Regions from separate parts of the Orrella dioscoreae genome, predicted to be linked through region 2. Evidence: predicted binding sites of a transcription regulator. Region 2 holds the regulator's gene; each other region holds the start of a gene.
What was found. The regulator sigma-54, encoded in region 2, starts transcription at its own class of promoters, with help from an activator protein. The targets are predictions, from matches to a motif close to TGGCANGNAANCTGCTTT.

Region 1 (7,861 bases), 2.3 Mb from region 2:
TGCGCGGCGTGCCGGCATCACGGAACCGGGTCGGCGCGAAGCCGCGTAGCGCGGGCGCCAGCACGCGGTAGCCGGCCTCGGCCAGGAGCGGCGCCACGGCCTTCCAGCACGCGGGGCTGTCCGGCCAGCCGTGCAGCAGGAAGGCGGTCCGGCTGCCTTGCGGATTCCATTCCAGATAGGCGATGTCGAGCCTGTCGGTCGATGCGTAGCGGTAGTCGTGCACGGGCTTGCCTCCCTTCGTGAACATGGCCCCAGCATAGCGGGACGACTCCGTTCGATTGGAAAATAATCATTCACAATTAATGATTTTTCGCGTTGAATGTCGGCATGGATACTTCCTCTTCCGCCGACGGCCCGCCGCTGGAAACGGCGCTGCTGCGCACCTTTCTGGAAATCGTGGACAGCGGCAGTTTCGCCACCGCCGCCGAGCGGCTGGCGCTGACGCCTTCCGCCGTCAGCGGGCATATGCGCCGCCTGGAACAGATCGCCGGCGCCAGCCTGCTGGCGCGCACCACGCGCCGGCTCGCACTGACGCAGGCCGGCGACACCTTGTATGCCTACGGCCGCAACATCCTTGATCTGGAACGCGAGGCCCGTGCCAAGCTGCGGGGCACGCCGTTGCGCGGGCGCCTGCGCATCGGCGCGTCGGAAGACTTCGCGGGCGCGTGGCTGCCCCAGGTGCTGCAACGCTTCCGGCAATGGCACCCCGATGCCACGGTCGAGCTGAAGGTCGGCATCACCGCCGATCTGCTGCGCCAGCAGGAACGCGGCAGGCTGGATCTCGTCTTCGGCAAGCAGTGCAGCCGCAACGAAGGCAGCGGCACGCTGCTGTGGGAAGAGCCCCTGGTCTGGGCGTATGCGGCGGATCAGCCCCTGGCGGCCGGCGGGCCGCTGCCGCTGGCCGTCTTTCCCGAGCCGTGCGTGTACCGTGAGTCGGCCATCATGGCGCTGGGGCAGACGGATCGCAGCTGGCGCATCGTCTTCGAGAGCAGCAGCATGGCCGGATGCCTGTCGGCGGCGCGTGCGGGCTTTGCCGTCACGGTCGTCGCCGACAGCCAGCGCGGCGAAGGCCTGCGTGTCCTGGGCAGCGAGGAGGGCCTGCCCGATCTGCCGGCGGCGCGCTTCTATGCGTTTGCCGGCAGGGGCGGCGCGGCTGGCGCGGCATTGATAGAAGCTGCCAGGCGAGCGGGTCAGCGCCGGTTCGCCGCGCACGGGTAGCGGCCGATGCGGGCACGGGCGCCCTTGCCGGGCAGTCTTTGGCGATATAAAAAAAACGGCCCGCAAGGCTGCGGGCCGTTTCCCCCTGGGGGCCTCTGATCGGGCGGGATGTCCCGCCCGCCGGGCTTATCTGGATGACACTGCTTGCGTTGCTTAGCTGTGGTAGGCCGACTCGCCGTGCGAGTTGATGTCCAGGCCTTCACGTTCGACGTCTTCCGGCACACGCAGGCCGCAGACCATGTCGGCGATCTTGTAGGCGATGAAGGCGACGATGCCGGACCACACGATGGTGAGCAGGATGCCTTCGAGCTGGATCCACAGTTGGCCGGGGATGGCGCCGATGCTTTCCAGGCCGGGGCCGCCGAAGGCCTGGGCGTTGAACACGCCGGTCAGCAGGGCGCCGACGATGCCACCCACGCCGTGCACACCGAACACGTCCAGCGAGTCATCTGCCTTCAGCAGGCGCTTCAGGCCGTTCACGCCCCACACGCAGATGGCGCCGGCGGCGATGCCGATGATCAGCGCGCCGACCGGACCCACCAGGCCAGCGCCCGGGGTGATGCCGACCAGGCCGGCCACGGCGCCCGAGGCGGCGCCCAGGATCGACGGCTTGCCCTTGATGGCCCACTCGGTGAAGACCCAGGCCAGCACGGCGCCTGCAGTGGCGATCAGCGTGTTGAAGAAGGCGAGGGTGGCGACGCCGTTGGCCGACAGGGCCGAACCCGCGTTGAAGCCGAACCAGCCCACCCACAGCAGCGTGGCGCCGATGAAGGTCATGGGCAGGTTGTGCGGCTGCATGGCTTCGCGGCCATAACCCAGGCGCTTGCCGATCACGTAGGCGCCCACCAGGCCAGCGATACCGGCGTTGATGTGCACGACCGTGCCGCCTGCGAAGTCCAGGGCGCCCGCGGCGAACAGGAGGCCGGGGTTGTCACCGCCGTACCAGACCATGTGGGCAATGGGCACGTAGGCGAACGTGAACCAGATGAAGGTGAAGACCAGCACGGCCGAGAAACGGGCGCGTTCGGCGAAGCTGCCCACGATCAGGGCGCAGGTGATGCCGGCGAACGTAGCCTGGAAGGCGGCGAACAGGATTTCCGGCACGGTGCCCGAGAGCGGGAACACGTCAGGCGGCGTGAAGACGCCCGAGAGGAACAGGCGCGAGAAGCCGCCGAAGAAGGCGTTGCCGTCGGTGAAGGCCAGCGAGTAGCCGTAGACGAACCACAGGACCACGGCCAGGCTGAAAGTGGCGATGACCTGCATCAGCACCGACAGCATGTTCTTGGACCGCACGAGGCCGCCGTAGAAAAGCGCGAGGCCGGGAACGACCATCAACAGCACGAGCACGGTCGACGTGCTCAACCATGCGACATCTGCGTTATTCATGTTCTTGCTCCGAGGATTATGTCGAATGGATCACAGTGCCGCTTCGCCGGCTTCGCCGGTGCGGATGCGGATAACTTGCTCGAGGGGCGCCACGAAAATCTTGCCATCGCCGATCTTGCCCGTGCGCGCGGCAGCTTCGATGGTCTCGACAGCCTGCTCCACGAGCGCGTCGGGCACCGCAGCCTCGACCCGCAGCTTGGGCAGGAAGTCCACGGCGTATTCGGCGCCGCGGTAGAGCTCGGTGTGGCCTTTCTGGCGGCCGAAGCCCTTGACCTCGGTCACGGTCAGTCCTTGGACCCCGATCCCGGACAGGGCCACCCGCACTTCGTCCAGCTTGAAGGGCTTGATGATGGCGATGATGAGTTTCATGGCTTTTCCTCTGTGGTTGCGCGTTGGCCTACACACCTAAGCAAATGGCGTGCCAGCTCCAGGTTCGTCACAGCAAGACACAGAAAGGCCGGGGATGGCGCAGGAAATGCACTGGATTGGTGCTTCATGGTGGTGCGGGGCACCTGTCTGGTGCGCAAGCCGGTGCGCGTGATGGTGCGTGCGGAAAAGCGGCGCGCGTGTGCCTGGGGGCCGATCAGGCGCGGTCAGGGACAAGCCTGGCGCGAGGCTCTACACTGTCGTCAACGATCCACACCAGAGAGGACACGTCATGAACCGCACGCAATGGCTGGACGATCTCCAGAAGAACATTTCCGATCTCATCGCCCGCAGCCCCGCGGCCGACATCGAACGCAACGTGCGCTCGCTCGTGTCGCAGACTTTCGCCAAGCTCGACCTGGTCACGCGCGACGAGTTCGAGATCCAGGCCGACCTGCTGACCCGCACCCGGGCCCGCGCGGACGCGCTGGAAGCCCAGTTGCGTGCCCTGGAAGCGCGGTTGGATGCGCTGGACAAGCCGGGCGCTGCCCAGACCCAGGCCGAGCGCCCCGGTCTCTGAGCCGCGTCACCGGCAGTCAAGCAAAAGCCCCGCATGCGGGGCTTTTGCTTGGGGCACATGGGCCGCCAGCGCGTCAGGGACTGGCAGGCACGTTCGCCGCCGCCTTGCGTGTCTTGTAGCGATAGGCCAGCGCAAGCAGCAGGATCCAGGGCGGGATCAGCAGCACCGAAACGCGCACGCCAGGCGTGAACAGCATGATGACCAGGATGCCGGCCAGGAACACCAGGCACAGGTAATTGGTGAGCGGATAGCCCCAGCTGGGAAAGCGCGTGGTCGTGCCTTCCTTTCTCTTCGCGGCGCGGAAGCGCAGGTGCGTCAGGCTGATGATGAACCAGTTCAGCACGAGCGCCGACACCACCAGCGCCATCAGGAGGCCGAGCGCGCCTTCGGGCATCAGGTAATTCAAGAGCACGCAGGTGCCGGTCGCCAGCGAGGACAGGCCCAGCGCCCGCAAGGGCACGCCGCGCGTGTTCACCCAGAGCAGGGAGCGGGGCGCGTTGCCCTGCCTGGCGAGGCCATACAGCATGCGGCTGTTGCTGTAGACGCAACTGTTGTAGACGGAGAGCGCCGCCGTCAGGATCACGACATTCAACGCCGTCGCCACGGCATTGCTGTTCAGTTCGTGGAAGATCAGCACGAAGGGGCTGCCGCCCGTCACCACCTTCTGCCAGGGATACAAGGCCAGCAGCACCAGCAGCGCGCCCACGTAGAACACCAGGATGCGCACGATGACCTGGTTGGTGGCGCGCGGAATGCTCTTCTCGGGCTGGTCTGCCTCGGCGGCGGTGATGCCGATCAGCTCCAGCCCTCCGAACGAGAACATGATGATGGCCATTGCCATCACCAGGCCCGAGACGCCGTTGGGGAAGAAGCCGCCGTGCTGCCACAGGTTCGCCATGGAGGCTTGCGGGCCGCCGGTGCCGCTGGCCAGCAGCCAGGCCCCGAAGCCGATCATGCCCAGGATGGCGCCCACCTTCACCAGCGAAAACCAGAATTCCAATTCGCCGTACAGGCGCACGTGGGCCAGGTTGATGGCGTTGACCAGCATGAAGAAGAGGGCCGCCGAGGTCCAGGTAGGCAGCGCTGGCCACCAGTACTGCATGTAGACGCCGATGGCGGTGAGTTCCGCCATGCCCACCAGCACGTACAGCGCCCAGTAGTTCCAGCCCGACATGAAGCCGGCGAAGCCGCTCCAGTAGCGATAGGCGAAATGGCTGAACGTGCCGGCCACCGGCTCTTCCACGACCATCTCGCCCAGCTGCCGCATGATGAAGAAGGCGATCATGCCGCCCAGCGCATAGCCCAGCAGGATGCTGGGGCCCGCCAGCTGGATCGTGTGCGACACGCCCAGGAAGAGGCCGGTGCCGACGGCGCCGCCCAGGGCGATGAGCTGGATATGGCGGTTCTTCAGGCCGCGGTTGAGGGTGGTGGCGTGGGAGGAGGGGGATTCCATGGGGTCCTCGCGCGGCGCATTGCCGGGGATGGGGCCACGTGCTTCAGTGGCTCGAGAAGTCGCAGCAGCGTTCAGCCAGCTTGGCCAGGTCATGATAGAACGCCGAATCGGCATCCTGGCGATAGGTGGCATGGTAGACCGACTGGGGGGGCGTGATGCTGGTGCGCAGTACCCGCAGCTTGCGGTCGCGGATCCAGTCGCTGAAGTAGTCGCGGGGCAGGCAGGAAATACCGAAACCGGCAGCCGTCAGTCCCGCCATGGCGATCAGGCTGTTGATGGTGAAGATGTTGTTGGTCGAGACGTGTGGCTTGAGCCACAGGTCATAGATGCGGTTCAGTCCGGATTCCCGGGACTGCCTCAGCAGGGGCATGCCCGCGATGTCTTCGGGGCTGTAGCTGCGGGCCTCATCGATCTGTTCGGCCGAACCGGTCCACACGAAATCCAGTGCGCGCAGCCTGACCGATTCCAGCTCGGGCGGAATGAGTTCCTCGTGGACAATGGCCATGTCGATGCTGCCGGCCGCCAGCCGATCCATCAGGTCGCTGCCCAGGTCGATGCTGGGCTCCAGCGTGAGCCGCGGATAGATGTTGCGCAGCTCGCTGATGAACGCAGGCAACCAGGTCATCGCCGTGATTTCCGTGATCCCCAGGCGGACCGTGCCGGTCTGGACGTGCAGGTCCTGCATCCGGGTCATCATCCGGTCGCGTTGCGCAAGCAGCTCCTGCGCCATGGCATAGATCTCATGGCCGCGCGCGGTCAGGACGGCCTTGTGGCCAGAACGGTCGAACAGCGCAAGGTCGAATTCCTGCTCGATGTCCTGGATCCGCTTGGTGATGGCGGACTGCGAGGTGTGCAGTTTCCGCGCCGCCGCATGGAATGTTCCGAGCCGGACCGTCCAGTACAGCGCCTCGATCTGCTTGAAGGTGAACATATTCGGGTTATCCCTTTGATTCCAGCAGGGAATCAAGTGCTTTGAGTTTAAATCACTTTTTTTGAAACCATGAAAGTCCGATGATGGCTTCCTCATCGATCTTCCGGGCCCGATTCCGACACCATGCGTACACCTCTTCCCGGCACGCGCGTCCTGCCTGCCGCCGCCGCCGGCGATGCGTCCATCCGTGACGCGCTTCAAGGCATCGTCACGCCGCACCTCAGCGACAACCTGGGCCGCCAGGCCGGCATTCTTGGCCTGCATGCCTATCACGGCCGCGGCAAGCTCGTGGGGACGGCGCTGACCGTGCGTACCCGGCCCGGTGACAACCTCTTCATCTACCAGGCCATGATGCAGGTGCAGCCTGGCCATGTGCTGGTCATCGACGCGGGCGGCGCACTGGAGAATGCCGTGCTGGGCGAAATCATGAAGCGTTATCTCCAGCAGCATGGCTGCGTGGGGGTGGTGGTCGATGGCGCCATCCGGGATGTCGGCGCTTTCGCACAGGACGACTTCCCTTGCTATGCGCGCGGCGTCACGCATCGTGGTCCTTACAAGGACGGTCCGGGGGAAGTGAATGTGCCGGTCACGGTCGGTGGGCAGGTCGTGAGTCCTGGCGACTGGCTGGTCGGCGACGAAGATGGACTGGTCTCGTTCGCGCCGGCGCATGCCCCGGCCCTGATCGAGGCGGCGCGGGCCCATGCGGCCAAGGAAGAACGCATCATGGCGGAGATCGCCACGGGCGCCCGCGAACAGAGCTGGATGAACGCCGCGTTTGCCGCGAAGGGCATGGCATGAGTCTCGATACCTCCTTTCTTGCGGCCCGCGCGCTGGCGATCAAGCCGTCACCGAGCATGGCCGCCAAGGCACGCGTGGACCAGTTGCGCAGCGAGGGACGCGACATCGTCGATTTCACGGTGGGTGAACCCGATGCGGACACCCCTGCCCACATCGTCGAGGGCGCCATCGACGCCCTTCGCGCTGGACAGACGCGATATACCCCCACGGCGGGCACGGCCGCCTTGCTGAAAGCGGTGCAGGGCAAGTTCGAGCGCGAAAATGGATTGCGCTTCGGGCTGGACCAGATCATCGTCGGCGTGGGGGCCAAGCAACTCATTTTCACCGCGCTGGCTGCGTCGGTCCAGGAAGGCGACGAGGTCATCGTGCCCGCGCCGTTCTGGGTGTCCTACCCGGATATGGTGCTGGCCAACGAAGGCAAGCCCGTCATCGTGGTGTGCGACGAGGCAAATGGTTTCAAGCTGACGCCACAGGTGCTGGAGGACGCGATCACGCCCCGCACCAAGTGGCTGATCCTGAACTCGCCCTCCAATCCCACCGGCGCGGTCTATGCCAAGGAAGAGCTGGCCGCCCTGGCCGACGTTCTGCTGCGCCATCCGCAAGTGGCGGTGCTGACCGACGAGATCTACGAGCACCTGTGCTACGGCGAGGCCCCGATGGCCAGCCTGGCCAAGGTCGCGCCGCAATTGGCCGATCGTGTGCTGACGGTCAATGGCGTGTCGAAGGCCTACGCGATGACGGGATGGCGCCTGGGATACGCCGCCGGTCCCAAGGTGCTGATTCGCGCGATGGCCACGCAGATCTCCCAGAACACGAGTTGCGTGAGCGCGGTGAGCCAGGCTGCGGCGGTGGTTGCGCTGACCGGCGACCAGGCCGGCGTGGCAGAGGCGCGCGAGACCTACCGCGCCCGGCGTGACCGCGTGGTCGCGCTGCTGAACGCCATTCCCGGCATCCGTTGCGCGGTGCCCGACGGTGCGTTCTACGTCTATCCGTCCGTGCAGGCGCTGCTGGGACGTCGGACGCCGCAGGGAAAGATCCTGGCCAACGACCTGGACGTCGTCATGTATCTGCTGGATGCGGCAGGCGTGGCCGTGCTGGATGGTGCGGCCTACGGGTTGTCGCCGTACAT
Region 2 (7,861 bases):
TACCACTGGGGCGGCTACCAGGACCAGGTCTATGCCCATTTCAAGGGCACGGACGGCGACCCCGTCGCCCAGATCGGCGCCATGGAAAAGCAGATCGAGGAAGCCCGCGCGGCCGACATGACGCTGCCGCCCGGTTTCCACGCGCACCTCGGCATGCTGTACGCCCAGGTGGGCCGCGACGACGCGGTGCTCCCGCAATTCCAGACCGAGAAAACCCTGTTCCCGGAATCGGCCGTCTTCATGGACGTCCTGATGAAGCAACCCAAGGAGAAAGCGCAATGATCCGGCGTTCCTTCGCGCGCCTGCTCGGCGCCCTGTCCGTGGTCCTGGTCGTGGCCGGCTGCGCCAAGCCCACGCCCTATGACTACTCGGCCTTCCGGGAAAGCCGCCCGCGCTCCATCCTCGTGCTGCCGCCGCTCAACAGCTCGCCGGAAGTCGCGGCCAGCTACGGCGTCCTGTCGCGCAGCACCCTGCCGCTGGCGGAATCGGGCTACTACGTCCTGCCCGTCACGCTGGTCGACGAGACCTTCAAGCAGAACGGCCTGGCGCACCCGGCCGAGATGCACGAAGCGCCGCCCGCCAAGCTGCGCGAGATCTTCGGCGCCGATGCCGCGCTGTACATGGAGGTCACCGAATACGGCGCGTCCTACAAGATCGTCCAGGCGGACATCGACGTGGCGCTCAAGGCCAAGCTGGTGGACCTGCGCAGCGGCGCGCTGCTGTGGGAAGGCAAGGCCCGCGCCTCGACCGCCGAGCAGCAGAACCAGGGCGGCGGCCTGATCGGCATGCTGATCAGCGCGGTGGTGAACCAGATCATCAACTCGGCCAGCGACGAGCGCACCCTGATGATCGCGACTTACGCCAACAACCGCCTGCTGGCCGCGTCCCCCCAGACCAACGGCATCCTGTACGGGCCCTACTCCCCGCGCTACGGCACGGACTGAAGCCTGTAAAAGCGGGGGCCAGGCGGCCGGCCCGGCAGGGCCGGCCGTCGGGGTTAAAATCCCCGCACAATGAGCATCCCCCACGAAGTCGCCCGGCGACGCACGTTCGCCATCATCTCCCACCCCGACGCGGGCAAGACCACCCTGACCGAGAAGCTCCTGCTGTTCGCAGGCGCCATCCAGATCGCGGGCAGCGTCAAGGCGCGCAAGGCCTCCCGTCACGCCTCGTCCGACTGGATGGAGATCGAAAAGCAGCGCGGCATCTCCGTGGCCTCCTCGGTCATGCAGATGGAATACCGCGACTGCGTGATCAACCTGCTCGACACCCCGGGCCACCAGGACTTCTCCGAAGACACCTACCGCGTGCTGACGGCGGTGGATGCGGCCCTCATGGTCATCGACGCCGCCAACGGCGTGGAGCCGCAGACCATCCGCCTGTTGCAGGTGTGCCGCGCACGCAACACGCCCATCATCACCTTCATCAACAAGCTGGACCGCGAAGTGCGCGAGCCGCTGGAGCTGCTCTCCGAGATCGAAGGCCACCTGGGCATGGATGCCGTCCCCTTTTCGTGGCCGGTGGGCATGGGCCGCAACTTCGGCGGCGTCTTCGACATCCGGCGCGACCGCATGCGCGTCTTCCGCGCAGGCCAGGAACGCCGCAACGATGACAGCGACATCATCGAAGGACTGGCCAACCCCGTCATCGCCGAGCGTTATGGCGACGACTTCAAGAAGGCCTCCGACGAGATCGAGCTGATCCAGGCTGCCGCGCCCGCCTTCGACGCGCAAGCGTTCCTGGCCGGCCGCCAGACCCCGGTGTTCTTCGGCTCGGCCATCAACAACTTCGGCGTGCAGGAAGTGCTGGACGCGCTGGTGGACCTGGCGCCCGCGCCCGGCCCGCGCGCCGCGCTGGAGCGCGAAGTGCGCCCGGAAGAGCCGCGCTTCTCCGGCGTCGTCTTCAAGGTCCAGGCCAACATGGATCCCGCCCACCGCGACCGGGTGGCCTTCGTGCGCGTGGCCGGCGGCCGCTTCGAACGCGGCATGCGCCTGAAGGTCAGCCGCACCGGCAAGGAAATCCGTCCGAACAACGTGGTGTCCTTCCTGTCGCAGCGCCGCGACCTGCTGGACGAGGCCTATGCCGGCGACATCATCGGCATCCCCAACCACGGCGTGCTGCAACTGGGCGACGTGCTGACCGAAGGCGAGGCCCTGCGCTTCACCGGCCTGCCCTTCTTCGCCCCGGAACTGTTCCAGCAAGTGGAAGTGAAGGACCCGCTGCGCACCAAGCAGTTGCGCACCGGCCTCACCCAGTTGGGCGAGGAAGGCGCGATCCAGGTGTTCAAGCCGGTTGCCCACGGCGGCCAGCTGTTGTTGGGCGCCGTCGGCCAACTGCAGTTCGAAGTGGTGGCCCACCGGCTGAAAACCGAGTACAACGCCGACGCGCGCCTGCTGCCCTCGCGCTATACGATGGCGCGCTGGCTGACCGCCGACGACCCCAAGGCGCTGCGCAAGTTCATGGATGCGAACGCTGCCCATATCGCCTATGATGTGGTGGAGGCACCCGCCTTCCTGGCCACTTCCTCGGCCCAATTGCGCGTGGCCGAAGACCTCTATCCCGACGTGCGTTTCCACGCCATGCGCGAGCACGGCGGCCACGTCTTCGGCGAGAAGGCCTGAGTGCCGGCGCGCTGGCATCGGCACTCACGCCGCAGCACGGTAATCCACGCAACGAAGATAGATTCATGTCCTGGCGTCTCCTGATCCTCATCCTCTTGCTGGCCGCAGGCGGCGCCGCCCTGGGCGGCATGCAGCTGGGCGAGTACCTGGTCGCGCGCGCGCCCGTCGCCGCGCCGGCCCCCGGCGAGGACGACAACGATCCCGACCGCGTGGTGCTGGACGCCAACGGCAAGCCCTATACCGCCCAACCGCCCCAGCCGCGCGTGGATGGCACCCTGGGCGTGCCGGACCAGCCCGCCGACACCAAGTGGGAAGTGCCCACGGTGTCGCTGTTCGACACCACCACCAATCCCGACGTCCTGATCTCGCGCAATCGCCTGAACGCCAATGAAGTGCGTGAGCTGGCCTCGGCCTCCAGGGGCTTGCCCGCCGGCCCGCAGGATGTCGTCACCATCGACGTCGCACGCCCTGGCGAAGGCAGCCATGCGCCGCTGATGTCCGGCCAGCAGCCCGCGCAGCCTTTCGTCGTCTCGCAGGCCAACCAGGCTGCGCCGGACAATCCCCAGCAGGCCGCCACGGCCGCAGGCTGGGAAGGCGAATTCCGCCGGGCCATGGACCAGTGCGCCAACACGGGCTTCTTTGAACGCCCCACCTGTGCCTGGAACGCCCGCAACAAGTACTGCGCCCCCAACAACGCCTGGGGCAAGGTCGACGGCTGCCCGCGCCGCTCGTTCTGAGCGCATTGCGGCACCGGGCGGCGCTGCCCCGTCACCCCCATGAAAAACGGCCCCTTCCGGGGCCGTTTTCTCGTTCGCGCAAGCGCTTGGCGGCGCGCGCTTACTCGCTCTCGGTTTCCATCTGGCTTTGCAGGTAGTTCTGCAGGCCGACCTGCTCGACCAGGCCGAGCTGGGTCTCGAGGTAATCGATGTGCTCTTCGGTGTCGTCCAGGATGTCCTGCAGCAGGTCGCGCGACACGTAGTCACGCACCGACTCACAGTGGGCGATGCCATCCTTGACGGTCTGCTGGGCAGCGGTTTCCAGCTTCAGGTCACAGGAGAGCAGCTCGGGCACGTTTTCGCCGATCATCAGCTTGTGCAGGTCCTGCAGGTTGGGCAGGCCGTCCAGCATGAAAATGCGCTCGATCAGGCGGTCGGCGTGCTTCATTTCGCCGATGGACTCCTCGTACTCATGCTTGCCCAGGCGCTTGAATCCCCAGTGGTTCAGCATGCGGGCATGCAGGAAATACTGGTTGATGGCCGTCAGCTCGTTGGTGAGCTGCTTGTTGAGGTACTGGATGACGGTTTTATCGCCTTTCATGACGGACTCCTGATTTCTGGGTGCGAGGCCGGGAGGGCCTGTCCTGGCGGCCGGCGCAACGGCGCCGATGCCGGACAACGGACGCAGACTAACACCGGCTCCGAAGCACTGACTACCCTTGGCGCGAAAGTCGTGAAAGGGCGTGCTAGCGCAATCAGGAACCGTCGAGCGAATGAAAATAAGAACGTTTGCGCCACGCAGCGACACCGCCCACACGGTTTCATGCGGGCCATAAGCTGGCCTGAAGCCGGAAAATCAAGCGGAATGCGCAAGAAAACGCCGAAAACTCGGGCGTTGCGGAGGGAAATACGAGGGAGAACAGCGGAAAATGGGATTGTTGCGATGCCGCAACAATCAACAGGCCTGGCTGGAATCAGGCCGCGCGGGCGATCTTGACGACGGGGTAGCCGTTGGCGGCCAAGGTGCCGGGCTGGGCGACAGCGGTGACCGGCGGCTGCATCTCGCAGTGGCCCCGGTTGGCGCAGGCGGTGCCGCCAGGCAGGTATTCGCTGGCCGTGTCGGCGCAGCAGCCACAGCAGGTGGCCACGCCAAGGTCGAACTGGAGATCAGCAAGCGACGATGCCCCAGCGGCCACGCTGGCGTGGACCTGGCTTTCGGTCACTGCGTTGCAGACACAAACGTACATGAGAATAATTATCGAAAATATCTAGACGAAAAGCAAGCGCGTGCGCAACGGCCGTGGCGGGCACGCCGCAGTGCTGGATTCCAGTCAAAAGGGGGACGCGCTGAAAGCGCGGATCAGGCGGAAATCAGGTGCGCAGCGAGGCCTGTGCCTTGCGCACGGATGCCGGGGCGATGCGCAGCGCTTCACGGTATTTGGCGACCGTTCGGCGTGCGATGACGATGCCGCGATCGGCCAGCATCTGCATGATCTGGTTGTCCGACAGCGGCTTGCCCGCGGACTCTTCCGCCACCATCTGGCGGATCTGCGCCTGCACGGCGGTGGCGGACGCCGAGCCGCCCGCTTCCGTGGCCACCCCCGCGCCGAAGAAGCGCTTGAGCTCCATGGTGCCGAAGGGTGTCAGCATGAACTTCTGGGTGGTCGCGCGCGAGATCGTGGACTCGTGCAAGCCGAGCTCGCCCGCGATGTCCTTCAGGATCAGCGGCTGCATGGCGCCGGCGCCGTGCGAGAAGAATTCGGACTGGCGGTCGACGATGGCCTGCGACACCCGCAGGATGGTGTCGAAGCGCTGTTCGACGTTGCGCACCATCCAGCGCGCCTGCTGCAACTGCGATTGCAAGGCGGAATGATCGCCGCTGCGGTTGCTGGCCAGGACCTGGGCATAGACCGAGTTGATGCGCAGGCGCGGCATGACGGCGGTGTTCAGCACGGCCTGCCAACCTTTGCGCGTCTTGTGCACGATGACGTCGGGCACGGCGTAATCGGCCGCGGGCACGGTCCACGCGCGGCCCGGACGCGGATCCAGGCGCAGGATGAGCGAATGGGCCGCGCGCAGGGCCTCGTCGCCACAGTGCAGCGCCTCGCGCAGCTTGGCCGCGCTGCCACCGGCCAGCAGCTGAAGATGCTCGGCACAGAGCTTGCGGGCCAGCGCCAGCACCTGCGGATCGGCAGCCTCGGGGAAGCGCTCCGGGTCGGGGTGGCGCAATTGCAGCACCAGGCAGTCGGCCACGTCGAAGGCCCCCACCCCCGAGGGATCGAAGGAGCGCAGCAGCGTGAGCGCGGCGTGCAACTCATCTTCGTCGCACTCCAGTTCGGCGGGCAGCCAGCCCAGGATCTCTTCCAGCGAAGAGGCCAGGAAGCCGTTCTCGTCCAGTTCGTCGATGAGCAGCTCGACCAGCGCCGCATCACGGTCGCTGACGCGGGTCAGCGACAGCTGGCCGAGCAGGTGCTCGCGCAGCGTCTCGGCGCGCACCGCCTCGGGAAAGGCGCGGTCGTCGTCATCGTTCTGGCTGGAACCGCTGCCGCGCATGCCGTCTTCCAGCGATACCGTGGCGGACTCGTAATCCGCGCCGCTGTCACCCGCGTCGCCCTCGGCGGGGGCATCGCCTTCGGAATCGCCGCCCGGCTCGCCTTCGCGCTCGAGCATGGGGTTTTCAGTGAGCGCCTGCGCGATCTCCATTTCGAGCTCGAGCGCCGACAGCTGCAGCATCCGGATGGATTGCTGCAGTTGCGGTGTCAGCGTGAGGTGCTGACTGTGTCGCAGTTCTAAGGAATGGCGCGTCATGAGACAATATTTTGCATGAACTCTGCAGATCGCTCCCAAGAAGACGCCCGACTCCTCAGCCGCACCTTGCTGGGCTTGGCGACGCCGCGTCTCATCCGGCGCGCCATAGTAATCGTCATCGCGGCGCTTGTGTGGCTGTTCATCTGCTCCCGCATCCTGGGTTTCGGCGCCGGCATGCGTTATACGGCGCTGGCGCCGCTGGGCCAGCAGACCGTCGACCTGCTGATCCGCATCAATCCTTATTTGTGGTGGGTCGTCGTGGTGCTGTTCACGCTGGCCGTCTTCTTCGGGGTGCGCGGCTGGTACGAACGCAGCATTGCCGCTGGCCGCGCCCAGCCCGTCGACCTGCCCACCCTGCGCGACTTGGCCCACGGCCTGTCGGACGACGGCCGGATGGTGCTGGGCTGGGCCTGGCGAGACCGTGAGGACCCCATCACCGTGGGCGACCTGCTACTGGCGCGCGACGAAATGCGTCATGGCCGCGCCAGCAAGATCTACCTGGCACGCGAACAGGCCGAGGCATTGCGCCTGCCGCCCCTGGAAACGGCCCCTGCCGCACCCGGGGTCTCCGCGCCTGCCCCCGCCGTGCGCAAGGCAGGCGCCCCCGCTGCGCCGGCCGAGCCGCCCCTGGGCGACCTGGCGCCGCGCTCGCGCAGTCAGGATGTCTTTGCCCCCCGTCCCGCCGCGCCCGCGCCCAAGGCGGAACCGGCACCGGCGCCCACCCCCGCGTCTTCGCCAGCGAAGGCCGAGCCCGTCATCGGGACCACGCCCGCCGAACCCACGCTGCGCGCCGAGCCGCGCGTACAGCCCGAAGCGCCTCGCGCCACGACGCAGCGCACCGAACCCCGCCTGGGCGACATCGGCCCGAAACGCTGAAAAAAGGGAGCGCCGCGCACATGGCAATTTGCCAGCGCGGCGCAAATGTGTTCGACTATCGCCTTATGGCCGATCTTCAGACCTCCTCTCTGAACACCGCTGCCGGGCGCTCCAGCCTGGCCGTCGGCCTTGTCGCGTCCTCCTCCCTGGCCCTAGCGCTAGCACTAGCGATCGGTTGCCGAGCCTAGCGCTCCGTGGCAGTTCGGCAGCCTGTCGCCACACGGTTTTTTCCTGTCCAGAATTCTCGCCTGGCCCAAGCCAGGGCACGCCGCCTACACTGGCGGCGCGAAATCATACGGACGGCCGTGACCCCAACCGACCCGGCCGCCCCACTGTTCACAGAGGTGCATGATGCTTGCCAACCCCATCCAGAAGTACAAACCCTTCGTTCCGTTTGATCGCGACTTCTCCGAGCGCACCTGGCCCAGCCGCCGGATCACGACGCCGCCGATCTGGATGAGCACGGACCTGCGCGACGGCAACCAATCCTTGATCGAACCGATGAGCGTCGAGCGCAAGCTGCGCTTCTTCGACCAGCTGCTGAAGATCGGCTTCAAGGAAATCGAGGTGGGTTTCCCCTCGGCCTCGCAGACCGACTTCGATTTCGTGCGCCGCCTGATCGACGAAAACCGCATCCCCGAGGACGTCACCATCATCGTGCTGACGCAGGCGCGCGAAGACCTGATCTCCCGCACGGTCGAGGCCGCCGCCGGCGCCAGGCAGGCCATCATCCACCTGTACAACGCCTGCGCGCCCGCCTTCCGCAAGATCGTCTTCAACATGAGCCGCGACGAGATCCGCAACATCGCGGTCACCGGCACGCGCCTGGTCAAGCAGCAC
Region 3 (7,861 bases), 2.0 Mb from region 2:
CCGGCACGGGCGCCACGCAGGTCGGCGCGGCGTCCACCGCGCCGGGCAAGATCGAAAGCCGCCCGCTCGAGCCCGTGGGCGAGGCGCCTGCCGCCACGGAGCAGCCGGCGCAGCCGGCCACGGCCACGCCTGCGTCCGAACCCGCCAAGCCTGCGCCGCGCGCGGCGGATGCCTCGCTCGTCAACTGGGCCTGGCCCGCATCGGGCCAGATCATCCAGAACTTCAGCGCCACCACCAAGGGCATCGACATCGCCGGCAAGCCGGGCGACCCGGTCACGGCGGCCGCCGACGGCAAGGTCATGTACAGCGGCAATGGCGTGCGCGGCCTGGGTGAGCTGATCATCATCAATCACCAGAACGGCTTCATCACCGCGTATGCGCACAACCGCTCGCTGCTGGTCAAGAGCGGCCAGGATGTGAAGCGCGGCGCCAAGATCGCCGAAATGGGCCAGACCGACACCACCTCGCCGCGCCTGCACTTCGAAGTGCGCCGCCAGGGCACGCCGGTCGACCCGCTGCGCTACCTGCCGCCGCGATGACCCCGACGCTGGTCTTCGACCTGGAGACGCTGCCCGACGTCGAAGGGCTGCGCAAGCTGCACGACTGGGGCGACGACGTCCCTGACCTGGAGGTTGCCGAACGCGCCTTCGCGGCGCGCCGCGAAGCCACGGGCAGCGACTTCCTGCCGCTGCACCTGCAGAAGATCGCCGTCATCGGTTGCGTCTTCCGCGACGACCAGGGCTTTCGCGTGCGCACGCTGGGCCAGCCCGGCGATCCCGAATCCACGCTGATCTCGGGTTTCTTCAAGACCATCGAGCGCTACACGCCGCGGCTGGTCAGCTGGAACGGGTCGGGCTTCGACCTGCCCGTGCTGCACTACCGCAGCCTCATCCACGGCGTGCCCGCGCCCCGGTATTGGGACACGGGCGATGACGACCGGGACTTCCGCTACAACAACTACATCTCGCGCTATCACAACCGGCACATCGACCTGATGGACCTGCTGGCCAAGTACAACGGCCGCGCCAATGCGCCGCTGGACCAGCTGGCCAAGCTCTGCGGCTTCCCCGGCAAGCTGGGCATGGACGGCAGCCAGGTCTGGCCGGCATGGAACGATGGCCGCGCCGACGAGGTGCGAGCCTACTGCGAGACCGACGTCGTCAACACCTGGCTGGTGTATTGCCGCTTCCGCTTCCTGCGCGGCGAACTCGACCAGCAGGCCTATGACGCCGAGATCGCGCTGGTGCGCGATACGCTGGCCGCCAGCGATGCGCCGCACTGGAAGGAATACCTGGCCGCCTGGGCATGAAGGCGCCAGACAGCGCGGGGCAGGGCGTAATCGCCTGAAGCATTCTCGCTTTTCGCGTAATCCAAGCGAAATCGCCCCGCGCCCACAATGCGTTCACGTCCTAACACACAAGGAGTGACGCCATGAACCGATCCGCAACCCTCGCTGGCCTGACCCTGGCCGTGGCCGCCGCGTTCTCCGGCTCGGCCTTGGCCGCGACCGATGCTGCCCCCGCCACGCAAACCAAAGCCACGTCGGCCGAGGCATCGCGCCATGATGGCAAGGCAGGCAAACCCGGCAAGGAAGGCCGCCACCACGCTGGCAAGCAGCACCGCGACGCCGCCTGGATTCCTGGCCTGGGCCCGGTGCCCAAGCCCGTCCTGGATGGCTTGGCGCTGAACGATGCGCAACAGAAGCATCTGACCGAGGCGCGTGATGCCCAGCGCACCTTGCACCAGGCCATGCGCGAAGACCGCCAGGCCGGCCGTGCCACACTGGATGCGCAACTGCAGGCCGGCAAGCTCGATCCGCGTGCGCTGGTCCAGGCGCGCGAGTCGCAGCGCGACAAGTTCCGCGCGCAGGCCGAAGGCGTCCAGAAGCAGTGGCTTGCCCTCTGGGACAGCCTGGATGCCACGCAGCAAGGCAAGGTGACCGAGTTCGTGAAGCAGCGCCACGCCGAGCACGGCAAGCGCCGCGCGCCCGCCAACCAGGGCTGATGCCCGACTGATTGCCGGCAATTCCGCCGGATCCCGCTTGTCCCGTCTGGGCGGCGCACCGAAGCATTGCGGTGCGCCGCCCTGTTGTTTTCCCCATTTTGAAGCGTGCAGCCGCGTGCGCGCCAGCGCTGCGCACCACGGTGGTGCTGGAACCCTGGCGTGTCAGGTCGGCGCAGAGTATTACCAGCGATGACAGACCCTGCGTTCCAGGTTGGCACGAAACGTGCTTAAGCAAAGTTGAACCCCATCACACCGGCAGATCCGCCGGTAGCGGGCGGGGCGGAAAACTCCCTTTTGCCTTTTCCCTGCCATCCAGGAACCCATCATGAAGAAGACGCTGCTTGCCTCCTCGCTCACCGCCGTTCTGGCCGCGGGTTTTGCTGCGCCCAGCCTTGCCGAGACCGACCTGGGCTCGGGCTTCAGCTTGACCGGCAACGCAACGATTGCCAATGACTACCGTTTCCGTGGCTATTCGCAGACCAATTTCCGTCCCGCCGTGCAGGCCGGTTTCGACATCGCCCACACCTCGGGTTTCTATGTCGGCAACTGGAACTCCAACGTCGCCGACAACGTGTTCAATGAAGCCAACCTGGAAATGGACTTCTACGGCGGCTGGCGCGGCGAACTGGGCGGCGGGCTGGGGCTGGACGTCGGCGTGCTGCAGTACTGGTACCCCGGCTCGGACACCACGCCCATCGATGGCAAGGGCGGCAACTTCAAGAACACCGACCTGTACGTGGGCTTCAGCTACGACGTCTTCAGCCTGAAGTATTCCTACACCCCCACCGACTTCTTCAACACGCCTGACAGCAAGGGCACCTGGTACCTGGATGCCGCCGCCAACTTCGACCTGGGCAACGGCTGGGGCCTGGGTGCGCACGTGGGCTACCAGAAGCTCAAGAACCAGGTCGACATGAACGGCGATAGCATCGGCCACTACGTGGACTACAAGCTGGGCGTCACCAAGGACCTGAACGGCTGGGTGGTGGGCCTGGCTGCCGTGGGCGCCACCGACGACAACTGGTTGCCGACCAAGAAGGGCAAGGAGTCGGGCCGCCTGGGCGCCGTGCTCTCGGTCTCGCGCGCCTTCTAGGCGCACAAGGTTTCACCTCGCCTCCAGGCGATAGCCCGGTGGGGGAAGGGCCGGTAGGGGTGCCGGTTTTTCCTTCCACCAGGCGGAGCGGGCTGTCTTCGGGCAGCCCGCTTTTTTTTGTTGCCGGGCCGTCCCAAGCCAAAAAGCGGCCCCCTCGGGGGGCAGCAAGCCGAAGGCGCGGCGTGGGGTTTTTGTCGCCGGGCCGCGATGCAGCCGGGGCGTTCGCTCACACGTCTATCTTGAAACCGAGATCGATGTCGCTGGCGGGCAATCCCCTGAGCCCCCAGTTCACGGGGTCGATTTCGACAAGAATGATCTTGATGTCGTGCTTCGGCACGCCCAGGGCCGACAGCTCGTCCGTCATGGCGGCATACAAGCGCCGTTTGGCCTCGGTCGAGCGCCCGGAGAAGAGCTTGATCTCGATGACCGAGTAGGCCGGCCCCTTGCCCCGGGGAACGATCATGGCATCGGCGTCATGTTCAGCCAGGCTGATGCAGCGATCGTCGTCCGGGATCTTCAAGCCTTGCTGGAGCGCGCGCTGGACGGCTTCGATGACGGCCAGGCGTCGTTCGCCGATCCATCCCCGTCGGGTGTCTATCCTGGTGGCAGGCATGGGTTTCCTTTCCGTTGTTCGGGCGGCCTCCCGCCAGTACCCGATCCTGGCCATTGTGATCACGGCTGCGTCGGCGGGCAAGCCCTGGCTAGCCTGTTCCGGGACTGGCTGCTGCGCCGCCCCGGTGCCCCCCGGGAAGCATGGCCATGTGAGACCTGCCCCGGCTTCTTCTACAATGCCCGCTTTGCCCGATTTCTGGATCGCGTCCGCGACGCGACTTAACACCCGTGGAAGAACTCCTCAGCATCGAATCCCTGGACCTCGAGGCCCGGGGCATCGCCCGCCGTGACGGCAAGGTCATCTTCGTCGAAGGCGCCTTGCCCGGCGAACGCGTGACGGCCACCACCGTGCGCCGCAAGCCTTCGTACGAAATCGCCCGCGTGGACACCGTGCGCCGCGCCTCGTCGCAGCGCGTCGAACCGCGCTGCCCGCATTTCGGCGTCTGTGGCGGCTGTGCCATGCAGCACCTGGAGCCCACCGCCCAGGTCGCCATCAAGCAGCGCGCGCTGGAAGACTGCTTCCAGCATGTGGGCAACCTCTCGCCCGCGCGCATGCTGCCGCCGCTGCACGGTCCCACCTGGGGCTATCGCTTCCGCGCCCGCCTGTCGGTGCGCGTGGTGCCCAAGAAGGGCGGCGTGCTGGTGGGCTTCCACGAGCGCAAGAGCAGCTATGTTGCCGACATGCGGACCTGTCATGTGCTGCCGCCCAAGGTGGCGGCGCTGCTGATGCCGCTGCGCGCGCTCATCACGGTCATGTCGGCGCCGCAACGCATGCCGCAGATCGAGGTCGCCGTGGGCGATGCCGCCGTGGTGCTGGTGCTGCGCCACCTGGAGCCGCTGACGGACGACGACATCGCCAAGCTGCGCGCTTTCGCGGCCGAGCACGGCATCTCGTGGTGGCTGCAATCGAAGGGCCCCGAGACGGTCAAGCCGCTGGATCCGGCCGACGACGACATCCTGTCCTATCGCCTGCCCGAGTTCGGCCTGCGCATGCCGTACCGGCCCACCGACTTCACGCAGGTCAATCCCTACATCAACCAGGCGCTGGTCTCGCGCGCGCTGACCCTGCTGGACGTGCAGCCTGAAGACCGCGTGGCGGATCTCTTTTGCGGCCTGGGCAACTTCACGCTGCCGCTGGCCACGCAGGCCCGCGAGGTCGTCGGCATCGAAGGCAGCAAGACCCTGACCGATCGCGCGCTGGAAGCCGCGGCGCGTCACGGCCTGGATGGCCGCACGCGTTTTGCCACGCTGAACCTCTTCGAGGTGGATGTGCAATGGCTGCGCGACCTGGGCCACTTCGACCGCATGCTGATCGACCCGCCCCGTGAGGGTGCCCATGCCGTGTCGCAGGCGCTGGCGCTGCTGGCGCCGGAAGAGCGGCCGCGCCGCATCGTCTATGTGTCCTGTAGCCCGTCCACGCTGGCGCGTGACGCGGCCATCCTCGTGCACGAAGGCGGCTACAAACTGCGCAGCGCGGGCGTGGTCAACATGTTCCCGCATACCGGGCACGTGGAGTCGATCGCGGTGTTCGAGTAAGGCTTGCTGGCCGGCCTGGTCAGGCGCAGTAAAAAGGGCAGCCCCGCGGGGCTGCCCTTTTTACGTTGCGCGATGTGTGTTCAAGGCCGTGATCAGGCCCCGTCCAGGATGCGCTGCGCCTCGATGCGCACGCGCTCGGGGGCGGTGCCGCCGATGTGCGAGCGCGACGCCACCGAGCCTTCCAGCGTCAGGACCTGGTGGATGTCGTCCTCGATGGACGGGTGGAAGGCCTGCAATTCAGCGGTGCTCAGGTCCGCCAGGTCGCAGCCGCGTTCCTCGCAGGCCCGCACGGCATGCGCCACGGTTTCGTGGGCGTCGCGGAAGGGCAGGCCACGCTTGACCAGGTAGTCGGCCAGGTCGGTGGCGGTGGCGAAACCCTGGCGGGCGGCCGCGCGCATGGCGTCCTGCTTCACCGTGATGCCGGCGGCCATGTCCACGAAGATCGTGAGCGTGTCGCGGATGGTGTCGGCGGTGTCGAAAAGGCCTTCCTTGTCTTCCTGGTTGTCCTTGTTGTAGGCCAGCGGCTGGCCTTTCATCAGGGTCAGCAGCGCCACCAGGTGGCCGTTCACGCGGCCGGTCTTGCCGCGCGCCAGCTCGGGCACGTCGGGGTTCTTCTTCTGCGGCATGATCGAACTGCCGGTGCAGTAGCGGTCGGCCAGGTCGATGAAGCCCACGCGCGGGCTCATCCACAGCACCAGTTCTTCCGACAGGCGCGACACGTGCGTCATGATCAGCGCGCTGGCGGCGCAGAACTCGATGGCGAAGTCACGGTCGGACACGGCGTCCAGCGAGTTGCGGCATACGCCGTCGAAGGACAGCGTCGCGGCCACGCGCTCGCGGTCGATGGGGTAGCTGGTGCCGGCCAGCGCGGCGGCGCCCAGCGGCAGGCGGTTCACGCGCTTGCGGCAGTCCGCCAGGCGCTCGGCGTCGCGGCCGAACATCTCGGCATAGGCCAGCAGGTGATGGCCGAAGGTGACGGGTTGGGCCACCTGCAGGTGCGTGAAGCCCGGCAGGATGGTGTCGGCATGGGTCAGCGCCACCTGGGCCAGCGCGCGGCGCAGTTGGCCCAGCAGGTCGATGGCGGTGTCGATCTCGGCGCGCAGCCACAGGCGGATGTCGGTGGCCACCTGGTCATTGCGCGAACGGCCTGTGTGCAGGCGCTTGCCGGCGTCGCCGACCAGTTCCACCAGGCGCTTCTCGATGTTCAGGTGCACGTCTTCCAGGTCCAGCAGCCACTGGAACTCGCCGCGCTCGATTTCGCCCAGGATCTGGGTCATGCCGCGCTCGATGTCGGCGCGGTCCTGGGCCGAGATCACCCCCACTGCGGACAGCATCTCGGCGTGGGCGAGCGAGCCCTGGATGTCGAAGCGGGCCAGGCGCTTGTCGAAGTCGACCGAGGCCGTATAGCGCTTGACGAGATCGGATACCGGTTCCGAGAACCGGGCGGACCAGGCTTGGGCCTTGTTGGCGAACTGGTCTTGCGGGGAGGAGGGAGTATTGGACATGGTGGACGGATTATAGATGGACGATAATCCTCCGTCCCCTATCAGATGCCGGGCCCGCCGCGCCCGCCCCAGGAATGGAAGACACTCTTGCCGAACTGGCCGCCCCGGTGGCGGCCCATCTGCCCCAGCAGCCCTGGATACAGACCCTGCTGGGCATCCTGGCGCTGGTGCTCGGGGCGTTCGCCGTCCAGTGGCTGGTGGCCCGCGCCGTGCTCTACGTGGCGCACCGGCTGCTGGTGCTGAGCGACAAACAGGACTGGGACGAGGCCTTGCGCCGCCGCCGGGCCTATCACCGCCTCTGGTACGCCGTGCCCTTCCTGGTGGTGGCCTATGGCGCACCGCTCATTCCCCATGCCCGTGAGGGCCTGCTCGAGGCCGTTTCCCGCATCGGCCTGTCCATTGCCTGGGTCTACATCCTGATGGCCCTGCGCAGCGTGCTGAGCGCCGCGCAGGATACCTACGCCGCCACCACCCGGGCGCAGACCCGCTCCATCAAGGGCTACATCCAGCTGGGCAAGATCGCGGTGCTGGTGGTCTGCGTCGTGCTGGTCGTGTCCATCCTGGTCGATCGCTCGCCGTTGCTCATGATCTCCGGCCTGGGCGCCCTGTCGGCGGTGCTGCTGCTGGTGTTCAAGGACACGCTGCTGTCGCTGGTGGCCAGCACCCAGCTTACTTCCAACGACATGCTGCGCATCGGCGACTGGATCGAGATGCCCCAGGCCGGCGCCGATGGTTTCGTCATCGATATCGCCCTGCACACGGTGAAGGTGCAGAACTGGGACAAGACCGTCACCACCGTGCCCACCTACAAGCTGTTCTCGGAAAGCTATCGCAATTGGCGCCAGATGTTCGAATCGGGCGGGCGCCGCATCAAGCGCACCTTGCGCATCGACGCGGCCAGCGTGCGTTTCCTGCGCGACGACGAGCGCGATTCGCTGATGCGTTTTCGCCTGCTGCACGATTACCTGAAAGGCAAGCAGACCGATATCGAGCAGACCAACCAGTCATTGGGCGAGGATGCGGCCTTGCCGGCGAATCGGCGGCGGCTGACGAACATCGGCACGTTCCGGGCCTATGCGCTGGCGTACCTGAAGGGCAATCCCGAGCTGCA

Region 1: ODI_RS12910 (P-II family nitrogen regulator) is a predicted target of sigma-54. The motif match lies at 3,011-3,028, and genes of this name have one in related genera.
Region 3: ODI_RS10580 (TorF family putative porin) is a predicted target of sigma-54. The motif match lies at 2,217-2,234, and genes of this name have one in related genera.

What each region holds. Positions count from the first base shown of each region.
Region 1 is NZ_LT907988.1:2,753,785-2,761,645, reverse strand. It holds gene ODI_RS12925 (alpha/beta fold hydrolase) at 1-223, opposite strand, end outside; gene ODI_RS12920 (LysR substrate-binding domain-containing protein) at 328-1,218, shown strand; gene ODI_RS12915 (ammonium transporter) at 1,372-2,604, opposite strand; gene ODI_RS12910 (P-II family nitrogen regulator) at 2,635-2,973, opposite strand; gene ODI_RS12905 (accessory factor UbiK family protein) at 3,263-3,550, shown strand; gene ODI_RS12900 (amino acid permease) at 3,624-5,003, opposite strand; gene ODI_RS12895 (LysR family transcriptional regulator) at 5,047-5,934, opposite strand; gene ODI_RS12890 (RraA family protein) at 6,058-6,732, shown strand; gene ODI_RS12885 (aminotransferase class I/II-fold pyridoxal phosphate-dependent enzyme) at 6,729-7,861, shown strand, end outside.
Region 2 is NZ_LT907988.1:243,600-251,460, reverse strand. It holds gene ODI_RS01210 (DUF4810 domain-containing protein) at 1-282, shown strand, start outside; gene ODI_RS01205 (DUF799 domain-containing protein) at 279-944, shown strand; gene ODI_RS01200 (peptide chain release factor 3) at 1,014-2,621, shown strand; gene ODI_RS01195 (hypothetical protein) at 2,687-3,358, shown strand; gene bfr (bacterioferritin) at 3,459-3,938, opposite strand; gene ODI_RS01185 ((2Fe-2S)-binding protein) at 4,312-4,584, opposite strand; gene rpoN (RNA polymerase factor sigma-54) at 4,709-6,145, opposite strand; gene ODI_RS01175 (hypothetical protein) at 6,161-7,021, shown strand; gene leuA (2-isopropylmalate synthase) at 7,370-7,861, shown strand, end outside.
Region 3 is NZ_LT907988.1:2,259,169-2,267,029, forward strand. It holds gene ODI_RS10565 (peptidoglycan DD-metalloendopeptidase family protein) at 1-539, shown strand, start outside; gene ODI_RS10570 (3'-5' exonuclease) at 536-1,309, shown strand; gene ODI_RS10575 (hypothetical protein) at 1,432-2,004, shown strand; gene ODI_RS10580 (TorF family putative porin) at 2,330-3,097, shown strand; gene ODI_RS10585 (tautomerase family protein) at 3,324-3,710, opposite strand; gene rlmD (23S rRNA (uracil(1939)-C(5))-methyltransferase RlmD) at 3,938-5,245, shown strand; gene argH (argininosuccinate lyase) at 5,338-6,750, opposite strand; gene ODI_RS10600 (mechanosensitive ion channel family protein) at 6,825-7,861, shown strand, end outside.